3 regions of the Clostridium sp. B9 genome follow, and region 2 is predicted to be linked to each of the others. Evidence: riboswitches for the same ligand, from Rfam matches in the RefSeq annotation. Region 2 holds a riboswitch; each other region holds the start of a gene.
The links. Region 2 has a riboswitch for thiamine pyrophosphate ahead of thiD (bifunctional hydroxymethylpyrimidine kinase/phosphomethylpyrimidine kinase). Riboswitches for the same ligand answer to the same signal wherever they lie in the genome.
Positions count from the first base shown of each region.

Region 1: it holds a riboswitch for thiamine pyrophosphate, as region 2 does, so the genes downstream of both, thiC (phosphomethylpyrimidine synthase ThiC) here and thiD (bifunctional hydroxymethylpyrimidine kinase/phosphomethylpyrimidine kinase) in region 2, are expected to answer to the same signal.
Region 3: it holds a riboswitch for thiamine pyrophosphate, as region 2 does, so the genes downstream of both, tenA (thiaminase II) here and thiD (bifunctional hydroxymethylpyrimidine kinase/phosphomethylpyrimidine kinase) in region 2, are expected to answer to the same signal.

Region 1 is NZ_JBNWKA010000003.1:1,042,760-1,047,059, forward strand. It holds gene ACQZHJ_RS04715 (hypothetical protein) at 1-56, shown strand, start outside; gene ACQZHJ_RS04720 (DUF4184 family protein) at 119-856, shown strand; gene ACQZHJ_RS04725 (hypothetical protein) at 978-1,283, shown strand; gene ACQZHJ_RS04730 (dUTP diphosphatase) at 1,483-2,133, shown strand; TPP riboswitch at 2,291-2,396, shown strand; gene thiC (phosphomethylpyrimidine synthase ThiC) at 2,564-3,874, shown strand; gene ACQZHJ_RS04740 (phosphoribosylformylglycinamidine synthase) at 4,157-4,300, shown strand, end outside.
Region 2 is NZ_JBNWKA010000003.1:2,250,509-2,254,808, forward strand. It holds gene thiE (thiamine phosphate synthase) at 1-255, opposite strand, end outside; gene thiM (hydroxyethylthiazole kinase) at 248-1,045, opposite strand; gene thiD (bifunctional hydroxymethylpyrimidine kinase/phosphomethylpyrimidine kinase) at 1,050-1,853, opposite strand; TPP riboswitch at 1,929-2,038, opposite strand; gene ACQZHJ_RS10055 (patatin-like phospholipase family protein) at 2,158-3,000, shown strand; gene ACQZHJ_RS10060 (substrate-binding domain-containing protein) at 3,131-4,144, opposite strand.
Region 3 is NZ_JBNWKA010000003.1:3,792,021-3,796,320, forward strand. It holds gene ACQZHJ_RS17160 (ABC-F family ATP-binding cassette domain-containing protein) at 1-754, opposite strand, end outside; gene thiT (energy-coupled thiamine transporter ThiT) at 970-1,578, opposite strand; gene tenA (thiaminase II) at 1,578-2,243, opposite strand; TPP riboswitch at 2,405-2,505, opposite strand; gene ACQZHJ_RS17175 (hypothetical protein) at 2,559-2,879, opposite strand; gene ACQZHJ_RS17180 (class I SAM-dependent rRNA methyltransferase) at 3,030-4,205, shown strand.

The DNA of each region.
Region 1 (4,300 bases), 1.2 Mb from region 2:
TTATGGTATCTTGGCTTTGGAGTAAAGAAAGGAAGAAAATTACTAATAAAAAGTGATTGGGGCTTGTATATTTTCTGTGTTATAATTAGTAATACTAACAAATGAAGGGGGACTAGGTATGCCTTTTACATTGGCACACCCAGCAGCTATTGTCTGCTTAAAGAATAAAAGATTTAATTTTACAGCTTTAGTTTTAGGAAGTATGGCTCCAGATTTTTTATATTTTATTAATTTTAGACCATATGGTCATTTGGGGCATGAGTTTTTAGGATTTTTAATTTTAAATTTACCAATATGCTTTTTATTAGCATATGTATTTCATAATGTAGTGAAGGCACCTCTTATAAGTCATATGCCAAGGCCACTAGACAGTTGGTATGGTTATTTAAGAACTGAGAAGTTTACTTTAACTTCATTTAAAGATGTTTTAGTTTTTTCATATTCGGCATTATTAGGTATGTTAACACATATAGTATGGGATGCATTTACTCATAAAACAGGATTCTTTGTCAATCATATAGGTTTTCTTCAGAAGAAAATGATTACAATTGGTGGGTATGATGTTTATGGATATAAGCTTGTACAACATATAAGTACACTTATAGGTTTAATTATAGTATTAATAGCTTTATATTTACTTAAGGATAAGCGAAAAAGAATTTTATGGGGACATAGAAGTTTTAAGGAAAAATTTATTTATGATATCTCTATAATAATTATTTCTATTGTAGTTTTAGTATTAAGCTATTTAGTGTTTAGTTTTTGTGGAATAACTTATGGAATAGGGGCTTTAGTTATATCTATAATAAATAGTGTTTTTATTGGAAGTATAATATTAGGGTTTATATATAGGTAAATTACCAAGAATGTATTATTACATAAATCTTACACTATTATTATAATTTTTTAGTGAGTTATAGCTTTAGGAGATGGTATAATATAGCTACTAAGATACTGATGGAAAGGAATAAAGTCTTATGGATAAAGTTCTTTTAGTGAAAAATATATTAGATGCATTAATATTTGTAGGTTCATCTATTATTGGTGCAATATTATATGGATTTATTGATAAAAAGTATAGCTTAACAGAGAAAATTTTTGACCCTTTTAAAATTAATTATAAATGGGAATGGATTTTACATTTGGTTTTGGCAGTTCTAGTAATTATGACAATTAATTACTTTGGAATATATGTGTTTAAAATTTCATGGTTTATAGTTATTGCTTTAACGGGATTTGTTACTGGAATTTGTATATATAATTCTAATAGGAAAAGTTTGTAAATAGTGATTAGTAAGAAAGCTTAGAATTTTATTCTAAGCTTTTTATGTTATATAGAGAAAAGTTCTGTAATTATAAGTTAATTAAAAATATTATTAATAAAATGTTAACAAAGTGCTAATTATATATTATTTTAAGTATATTCAGAGTTTGTGAAATTGTAAAATTTAAAATAAAATTAACATGAAGGGTGGTGATTATATGGCTGGTGAACAAAAAGTCAGAGACGTATATATCCAATATGAACAAGATGGAGAAACTCCAAAATATGAAACTCCTTTAGCGGCAGGTGCAGATGTATTTGCAGCAAGGGATATGGTTATAAGACCATTTGAGAAAGTTGCAATTCCCTTAAACTTAAAATTTGCAATTCCTGATAATATGGAAATACAAATTAGAGCAAGAAGTGGACTTTCATTAAGAACAAACTTAAAAATTTCTAATTCAATAGGGACTATTGATGCAGATTCAATAAGTAACATATCTGTAATATTAGAAAATAATTATAATATAGCAAATCTTCCTTATGAAATTGCTAATAACATTGAAATATTAGAGGATTTAAAAAATAATTATACAGAAGTTAGATTAAAGGATTATTTGGAATCAAAAGGGAATGATATGAGTGTTTATGAAGAAGAAGGCGCAAGAGCATATAGAAAACTATTAAAGACTTATATATATTTAGATAAGAATGGAAATCCTTATGGAACTATATACATAAAAAAAGGAAATAGAATAGCTCAAATGGTTTTAGCTAAATATTATAAGGCTAATTTTATAGAAACTGATGACGTTTCAAAACATAAAAGTGTAAATAGAGGCGGGGGATTTGGTCATACTGGTTTTTAGATTAATTAGATAGAAATATATATAATTTTTAGCAAGAAGAGTGTAAGATTATTAGAATGGGATAAAGAGTAAGAAATATTAGATAAATAAAAATAGTAAATATACTTGAATTTATTAAATAATAGGAATATAATGAGAAAAAATGAATAAAATTAATCGTATGTGCTAGGGGTGCATTTTATGTGCTGAGAGGACAGCTGTCTGTCTAACCCTTAAAACCTGATGTAGTTAGTACTACCGTAGGGAAGCCAAAGAACTATTGTTTATTTATATTTAAACATTTAGGTGTTAAATATATTTATTTAAGTGTTTATTAAGCTTGCCTTATGGCAAGCTTTTATTTTTTATAAAAATATAAAAATATATAAATAGGATCCTAAATTTAATTTAACTGCGCAGTTAAGAAATAATAAAAAAGGGAGAACTAATTATGAATTATACAACACAAATGGATGCTGCCAAGAAGGGCATAATAACAAAGGAAATGCAAATCGTTGCAGAAAAAGAAAACTTTGATGTTAAAGAGTTAATGAGTTTAATGGCTGAAGGAAAAATAGTAATACCAGCTAACAAGAACCACAAAAGCATAAGTGCAGAAGGTGTAGGACAAGGGTTAAAAACAAAAATAAATGTTAACCTAGGAATTTCTAAGGATTGTGCAAATATTGATTTAGAGTTAGATAAGGTTAAAAAAGCTATAGAAATGAAAGTAGAATCCATAATGGATTTAAGTAGTTATGGAAAAACTTATGATTTTAGAAAAAAACTTGTTGAGATTTCTACTGCTATGATAGGTACTGTTCCTATGTATGATGTTGTTGGTTTTTATGATAAGGAGCTTAAGGATATTACTGTAGATGAATTTTTTGATGTTGTAGAAAAGCATGCTAAGGATGGAGTTGACTTCGTTACTATACATGCTGGTTTAAATAGAGAAACTATAAATACTTTTAGAAGAAATAAGAGATTAACAAATATTGTTTCAAGAGGAGGATCACTTCTTTTTGCTTGGATGGAGTTAAATAACAGAGAGAATCCTTTCTATGAATACTTTGATAGATTATTAGATATATGTGAAAAATATGACTTAACACTTAGCTTAGGAGATGCTTGTAGGCCCGGTTCAATAGCAGATGCAACAGATGCTATTCAAATAAAAGAGTTAATAACCTTAGGGGAATTAACTAAAAGAGCTTGGGAAAGAAATGTACAAGTTATAATTGAGGGACCAGGTCATATGTCAATAGATGAGATTGAGGCGAATATGATTTTAGAGAAAAAACTTTGCCATGGAGCACCATTCTATGTTTTGGGGCCAATAGTTACTGATATTGCTCCAGGTTATGATCATATAACAAGTGCTATAGGGGGCGCTATAGCAGCTACTTATGGGGCAGATTTTCTTTGCTATGTAACTCCAGCAGAACATTTAAGACTTCCTAATTTAGATGATGTTAAAGATGGAATAGTAGCAGCAAAAATAGCAGCTCATGCAGCTGATATAGCTAAAGGAGTTAAAGGAGCTAGAGAAGTTGATAATAATATGAGTAATGCTAGAAAAAGACTTGATTGGGATGAAATGTTCTCATTAGCTATAGACAGTGAGAAAGCAATAAGATATAGAGAAGAATCTACACCAGAGCATAAGGATAGTTGTACTATGTGTGGAAAGATGTGCTCAATAAGAAATATGAATAAAATTCTTGAAGGAAAAGATATCAACCTTTTAAGAGAAGACTAATTTTATAAGAGATATATTTATTAGTTTTAAGATTTACTTTCTAGCATATTTATTAAAATACGAAAGTTGAATTGATAAAACTAATTATATATCTCTATTTTTATACATAATAACGAATTATTTTATTGTAAAAATGATTTTTATGTATAAAATAACTTGCAAAAAACGAACGTTTGAATAATTTTAAGTGTTGACAATACGTGTTTAGAGTGGTAATGTTTAATTAACGAATGATTAATAATTAATAATAAATAATGTTCGTGTTTTGAATGGGGGATAAAAATGTCTGGTATTAGAATGGTATTTGTAGAAAAGAAAACTGGTTTTAATGTTGAAAGTCAGATATTACTTAAGGATTTTAAAGATAACTTAAGAATTAGTAGCTTAAAGGATGTAAGAGTTTTAAATAAATACATACTAGGAAAC
Region 2 (4,300 bases):
ATGAACCCCATGAGCATTTACTGCTAAGGCAACATCAATTCTATCATTCACTAAAAATACTGCTCCAAATTCATCACACAACTCTCTAAGCTTTAATGCCTCTTCACACATAACCTTAGTATCCATATTTTTAGCTCTATATTGAACTAAAGTAGCTCCACCTTCTAATGCTCCTTTAGTTTTTTCTAATAATTCATTAAATGGTATTCTATAATCCGTTACTAAATATAATTCCTTCATATACTCATTATTCATAAGAAACTTTCCTTCTTTCTCTTATTACCTCATCATCTATTAATGATAGAGTATCTAAAAGTCTATGTTTAAAACTCATCAGTCCTTCTCCATCTTTTAGACATTCTTCTGAAATCTCTCCACACAACCCCCAAGCCGCTACTGCTTTTACTACCTCTTCAAACCTTAAATCCTTATCCTCATAAAAGCTTAAAGCAATTGTTAATAAAGCGCCTAGCATACATCCAGTTCCTGTAATTTTGCTCATCTTAGCTACTCCATTTTCTACTAAAGCAGCCTTATCTCCATTAGTTATAAAATCTACTTCTCCAGAAACAACTATTATAACATCTCTTTCCTCTGCATAAGCTTTTATTTTTTCTTTCACCGCTTCACTTAATCCATTCTCAAAGGAATCTATACCAATTGATTTTGATGTTTCTCCAATAAGAGTCTTTATTTCAGCTAAATTACCTTTTATTAAACTTGGCTCACCTTTTAAAATTAATTCTTTTGCAAAGTTTTTTCTTAAGGTAGAAGCTTGAACCCCTACTGGATCTAAAACTCTAGGTATATTTCTTTTTTTGGCAATATCCATAGCTATTAAAGATGACTCCATAGAATAGGGTTCTAATGTACCTATATTAATTAAAAGCCCACTTGCCATTCCTGTTATTTCTTCTAACTCTTCATGATGTGTTGCCATAAGAGGTAATCCACCATAGTTTATTGTTACTTGAGCTAAGTCATTTACAGTAACATAGTTAGTTATCATATGAATTAATGGATTTTCTTTTTTCAATACTGTCATAGCCCTATTTCTCCTCATAAAACTTATAGAAATGGTGAGTTGGTCCAACACCTTTTCCTAATTTAAATCCATGTTTTATAGCTTCAGTTATATATTTTTTCCCTTCTGTTACTGCATCAACTATATTCATGCCTTTTGCTAAATTAGCAGTTATAGCAGAAGATAGTGTGCATCCAGTACCATGAGTATGCTTTGTATTTATTCTCTCTTGCTCAAATAACACAAAGTTTTCTCCATCAAAAAGTAAATCTGTAGCAGCGCCTTCTAAATGGCCTCCTTTTATTAGCACATATTTAGCTCCCATTTCTTTTATATCTATAGCAGCTTGTTTCATATCTTCTATTGTAAGAATCTCTCTATCTAATAGAACCTCTGCTTCTGGAAGATTTGGTGTTATTAGCGTAGCTAAAGGTATTAAGTGTTCTATTAAAGCATCCTTAGCATCATCTGATAAAAGCTTAAATCCACTTTTTGAAATCATTACTGGATCTAATACTATTTGAGGTAAATTAGAAACTTTTCTTAAAGCTCTACTAATAGCCTCAATTGATTCTATTTTAGATACCATACCTATTTTTATAGAATCTACTTCTATATCATCAAAAATCACTTCTATTTGTTTTTCTATAATTTCTGGAGTAACATCCATTATTCCAAAAACCCCTTGAGTACTTTGTGCTGTTATTGCAGTTATTATACTCATTCCATAAACTCCATTTGCAGAAAAAGATTTAATATCAGCTTGTATTCCTGCTCCTCCTGAACTATCTGATCCTGCAATTGTTAGTGCATTAAATAATTTAGCCATAGTTTTATCTCCTCTTCTAATTGTATTAAAAAAAGCATATACAGCCTAAGGCTATATATGCTTTAAAATCTTAAGTATATTTGTCTTGGGCTTCCCTACGCTGGAATTATCCAGATCAGGTTTAAGGGTCAAGAAATTCATTTTCTACTCTCAGCCAAATATCATTGGCTCCCCTAGCTAACTTTATTATTTTATTTACCCAAATCATACCATATAATCCCCCTTTTTTCAACTTAACAATTTTGATAATTACTTAATTAAGTATTATAATTTAAAATATAAAAATTTTTTAAAGGAGAAACTTATGGTTAGTTTAGTTTTAGAAGGTGGAACATTCCGTCCAATTTTTAGTGCTGGAGTGATGGATGCTCTTCTTGATAATGATATAGTATTTCCTTATTGTATTGGTGTATCTGCTGGTATAACCAATGGATTTTCATACATCTCAAAACAAAAAAGGAGAAATATTGATATATTAAAAAAATACAGAAATGATAAACGCTATTTAGGTGTTAAAAACTTCTTTAGATGTAAAAGTCTTTTTGGATTAGACTTCATCTTTGATGAGGTTGCAAATAAACTCTTCCCTTATGATTTTGAAGCACTTTCAAATTATAAGGGAAAAGTTTTAATAGGTGTTACCAATGCTAAAACAGGACAAACTGAATATTTAGATGGAAAAATTAAAGATGAAAAATTCACATCATTAAGAGCCACTTGTGCTATTCCTATATTCTTTCCCCCAATTAAAATAGGAGAAAATGAATATTATGATGGCGGCCTTTTAGACCCAATTCCAATAAAAAAAGCTATCGAAGATGGCAATGAAAAGCATCTTATAATATTAACAAGACCTAAAGAATATAAAAAAACATTAGGAAAAAGTAATATATTAGCCTCTAAAATAGTTGGTAAAAAATATCCTAATTTAAAAAGTTCATTTTTATCAAGACATGAAAAATATAATGAGACAGTATCATTTTGTGAATCTCTTGAAAGAGAAGGAAAGGCAGTTATAATACGCCCTACTTTAAAAGAATCTATTGATAGTTTTGAAAAAGATATTATTAAACTTGAAGAAGCATATAATAATGGTTATAATGCCTGCATAAAAAATCTAGATTTAATCAAAAGTCTATTTACATAGCTTAATTACACCAAATTATAATAGACAAATTAAATCTAAGAATCACATATACTTAAAACACAGTAAAAAATTATCCTATATATTAAAAAGCAACTTGCTTCACATTAGTGAGCGCAAGTTGCTTTTTACTCTATATTTTTTTACAACTATCTCTTACAACAAGCTGAACAGGTAATACTATTTTTCTTGACATATCTCTTTCTGATTTCATTCTCTCTAATAAAGTTTCAACCGCTATATTAGCCATATAATCAGTGTAAACCCTGATTGTAGTTAAAGAAGGGGTAAGAAACTTTGCTGTACATATATCATCAAACCCTACTATACTTATATCTTCTGGAATTCTCAGTCCCGCTTCCAAAATAGACTTATATGCACCTATAGCCATTGGATCACTTGCTATAAATACTGCTGTTGGTATCTCGTCTAAACTCAGAAGTTCTTTCATTAGTTCATATCCATGCTCTGGTAGAAATCTTCCCTTGAAAACCCACTCTTCTCTATATGCATTTAATGCTTCCATATATTCTTTAAATGTTTTTTCCCTATAATTTACTGTTTTCAAATTATCATTTCCATTATGAGGTATAGATTCTCCTCCTAAATATCCAATTTTAGTGTGACCCAAAGAAACCAAATAATCTAATGCTTTCTTTACCCCGTATTTAAAATCAACAACTACAGAGTCATATTTCCATTCTTCTGGAGATGAATCAACAAAAATTATATTTTCAGATATTTTTTTCATTAAATTTATTTCTTTATCTTCGAATATTCCTATTGCAAGAATTCCATCTAGTTCTTTATATTCTTTAGTTCCTTCATTTATAATCTTTTGAAAATCTATAGGTTTAAACTTAATATTCTCTTCACTACATTTCTTTTCAACTGCCATTCTTATAGATAAAAAATATGGATCATTTAACTCTTGAAGCTCTGTATACCAATAGACTATTCCTATTGTATAATTCTTTATTCTATTTTTTCTCTCTTTTACGGTTACATAGTTTAACTCTTCAGCAACTTCCATAACTCTTTTTCTAGTTTCTTCTGAAACATTTAAAGTTTCATCTAAATTTAAAACTCTAGAAACTGTTGCTATTGAAACCCCTGCTTCTTTTGCAATATCTTTGATTGTCGCCATTTTTTCCGCCCCCCTTAATTTCACTTAATAATATTATATATTTTTTTAGTAAAATTTTCTAACCTTTTATTAAATTAGTTTTATATTTTAACTCAATAAATTTACTCTTTTAAATTACTTTTTTTTATTATCTTTGATAAAATCTCTTTATTTTTA
Region 3 (4,300 bases), 1.5 Mb from region 2:
CTATTCTCTCCATCTTCTTTTCTAAGAAAACTGAATAGTTTCCATCATAGCTAAATAGTCTACCTCTATCTAGTTCAAGTATTCTATTAGTTACTCTATCTAAGAAATATCTATCATGAGTAATCATTAAAAGAGCACCTTTTCTACTATTTAAATAATCCTCTAGCCAGCTTATAGTATCATTATCTAAGTGGTTTGTAGGCTCATCTAATATTAAAAGTTCACTTGGTGTTATCAAGGCAGCAGCAAGCATTATTCTTTTCTTTTGACCACCTGATAGATTTCCAACCTTCTCATCAAAGTTAGTTATTCCAAGCTTAGTTAAGACGTTCTTAGCTTCACTTTCCATATCCCAAAGGTTTAGAGCATCTATTTTTCCTTGTAGCTTTATTAATTTCTCTGAATCAGCATCACTGCTTTCTCCATTATTTATTTTTTCTAAAAGCTCCTCATAATCTCTTAGTATTCTCATTTCATCTGAATTACCTTTAAAAACCTGCTCTAAAACAGTTGCGTTATCATCATAGTCTGGAGTTTGAGCAAGATATTCTATTCTTACTCTATTTGCCTTTGTTATAGTTCCTTCATCAGGTTCTTCAACTCCTGCAACTATTTTTAAGAAAGAAGATTTTCCTGTTCCGTTAACGCCTATAAGCCCAATCTTCTCTCCTTCATTTATTCCTAAAGACACATTATCAGCTAAAATTTTCTCTGAATAGCTCTTACTTATATTTTCAAGAGTTATTAAATTCATCTCTTATCCATCCTTTTCAAAACAAATCTTAGTTTCATTATAATATAAAGTTAACTTTCTTCCAAAACTAAAAATAGGTTGTATCAACTCCTAATAATAAAACTTATAAATACATTCGAACAAATTCTTAATTCCATTCATATCATTTATAAGTTTTATTTATAAGATATTTTGATACAACCTACTATACTTTTCTACTTTAACTTTTAATATATTTAAACTCTATTTGCTACTGGCTTCATTCTTTTTGCTAATAATTTTACTGGCATTATTGTTAATACTATAGCAGTAAGTAAACTTTCTAATCCAGCACTACTAATATTATATATAGCTGAATAAATCCATACATTCATTCCTGGAGGAGCATACTGTCCGAAGAAAACTACACCTGATATTATGCATATAAATGTGCTTAAAGAACCTGCCATAAGTGACCCTAAGAATATCTTGTACTTCTTATCAACCCCAAAGCTTCCTGCTAGTCCCAAAGCCATATTTGATAAAACATAATCTAATAAAAACTGTATAGGATGAACTATAAATGCACTATTTAGTATTTTTAAAAGTCCAAATATTAATCCACCAGTTACACCAACTGATCTTCCATAAACCAATGAAAGTAACATTATTGGTAACATTGAAAAGAATGTAATTTCTCCACCTTGAGGATATCTAACAATTGGAATCATATAAAGCACATATGAAATAGCTACACTCATTCCTATCATAGTTATTTCCTTTGTTGTTATCTTATGCTTTCTTAAATCCATAAAATATAAAACTAATAATACTACTGAAATAGCACCTATTAAATATACACTCATTATTCTTCACCTTCTTCATAAGCCATGTTCCAAAAATCTAACTCATAAAGACTGGCTCTCTTAAATATATCTATTAATCTGTCTTTCTTCTCTCTTGATAGCTTTGAACAAGTCTTGTCCACATATTCTATCCACTCATTCGTAAACTCTGTAAATCCTTGTGCTGAATACTCATCAATCCATGCTCTAAAGAAATTTTTTTCAAGTTTGTCTGCATACTTTTCTGCAATATGTCTCCCTATAAAACTATAGCTCCATGTACAAGGAAGTGTCGCTATTGCTATATCTTCTATATCCCCTGTTAAAGCTATTCCTTGCATATAGCTTGTATAGCTTATTGTAGTACTTTTATACTTTTTAGTTTCAGCCTCTAATTCTGATATACCAAAATCTTTCAAGTACTCAATATGTACTGCAGTTTCATCCTCCATAGTTCCCTTTGTTGATCTATAGAAAAATCTCATCTCTTCCATAGTTCTAGCTTTTACTACACCTGCACAAAATACTTTTGCATACTCTTTTAAATAAAGATAATCTTGAACTAAGTATTCTCTAAACTTATCCTTATCCAAAGTTCCCTCTCCAATTTCTTTTATGAATGGGTGATCTAAATATTTCTCCCATATTGGCATAGCCTCTTTTAATAGTTCTTCTGTAAATCTCATATTATAGATATCTCCTTTAATCTTTATGATTAAACTAAACAGCCAAATAAGGACTACCTAAAAGTTAAATAAAAGGTATAGAAACAAAGAAAAGCTACATCCTGTAGGATGCAGCTTATTTATAAAAAAAGTTACTATAATCTTAAGTTAATACTCTTATAAAACTCTTAAACAGGCTTTCCTACGCTGGTATTACCCAGATCAGGTTTAAGGGTTAATAACAAATGTTATCTCTCAGCCAAAGGCACCCCTAGCTATAAAGTTCCTCTTTATTATATTATTTTTCTTCTACTAATTCCAGTTTTTTATTATTTATCACATTATTCGAAAGTGATTCCAGTAATTTTTATTTTGCATCATTATTTTCATAATCTCCTCATCACTTCCATATTCATCATACCATTTTTCTAAAATTTCATAAGCAACTCCATGATATAGAAGACTTCCGATAACAAAAGGCTTCGCAGGTGCATCACTTAATGAAATTATAGCTACTCCCGTTCCTATAGTTCCATAGATTAATGCTCTCTCTGGAGTAGCAAACTCTTTAGCCTTCTTTTTAAAGTCAGTATTTTTTATGTATCTTTTCAACCTTTTAGGTGTTGGAAAAACAATAGCCTTTATCACTTTATTCATTCCTTAAAAATTACTCTTATTAAAATATATATTCAAAACCTTATCTTTATTCTAAAAGTTTTTGATAAAAATTATATAAGCATTTCTCCTATTGAAAGGCCTATTATGTGTTATAATCTTATAAGAATTATTTTGGAAGGAGCTATTTAAATGGCGAGTAAGTTTTATTTACACAAAGGCAAGAATAAAAAAGCTGAACAAGGTAGACCTTGGATTTACATTGATGAAATAAACGAATATGACGGAGACTACGAAAACGGAGATATAGTTGAAGTTTATAATCATAAAGGATATTTCCTAGGAAAAGGTTACATAAACGATAGAAGTAAAATAACAATAAGAATAATGACAAGAAACATAGATGAAGAAATTGATGAAGAATTCTTCAAAAGAAGATTTAAAGATGCATGGGAATACAGAAAAACTGTAATAGATACATCATCATGCAGATTCATATTTGGAGAAGCTGATTTTCTTCCTGGTTTAACTGTAGATAAATTTGAAGATTACTATGTAATACAAATTTCAACTTTAGGTATGGATAAATACAGAGATTTAGTAGTTAAAATACTAGTTGAAGAGTACGGCGCTAAAGGTGTTTATGAAAGAAGTGACATAAAGACTAGAGAAATAGAAGGTTTAGAACAAACTAAAGGATTCTTAACTGAACCATTTGATACAGATGTAGAAATAGTTGAAAATGGTGTTAAATACATTGTTGACCTTGAGAATGGTCAAAAAACAGGTTTCTTCCTAGACCAAAAAGAAAACAGAGCTGCTATGCATAGAATCTGTAAAGGAAAAGATGTTTTAGACTGCTTCACTCACACTGGCTCATTTGCTTTAAATGCTGGTATAGCAGGAGCTAAATCAGTTTTAGGAATAGATGTTTCTCAACATGCTGTTGATTGTGCTACAAAAAATGCTGAACTTAATAACCTTCAAGATATAGTTAAATTTGAAAAGCATAATGCATTTGATGTTTTAGGAGATTGGTCAAGAGAAGGAAGACAATTTGATGTTGTTATTCTAGACCCACCAGCTTTCACAAAATCAAGAAACACAGTTAAGCAAGCTATAAGAGGATATAAAGAAATAAACCTTAGAGGAATCAAAATGGTTAAAGAAGGTGGTTACTTCGCAACTTGCTCATGCTCACATTACATGGATGAAGAACAATTAAAGAGAACTGTTGCTGAAGCTGCTCATGATGCTAGAAGAACATTAAGACAAATAGAAGTTAGAACTCAAAGTTCAGATCACCCAATACTTTGGAACTCTGATGAGTCATACTACTTAAAGTTCTTCATATTCCAAGTATTTTAAAAACTTTTTGATTTAATGAATATAAAAAATAATACAGGGTAATATAATAGTGTAGCAAGAAAAAGATAAAAAAGCTAAAGCTTATAAATTAAAGA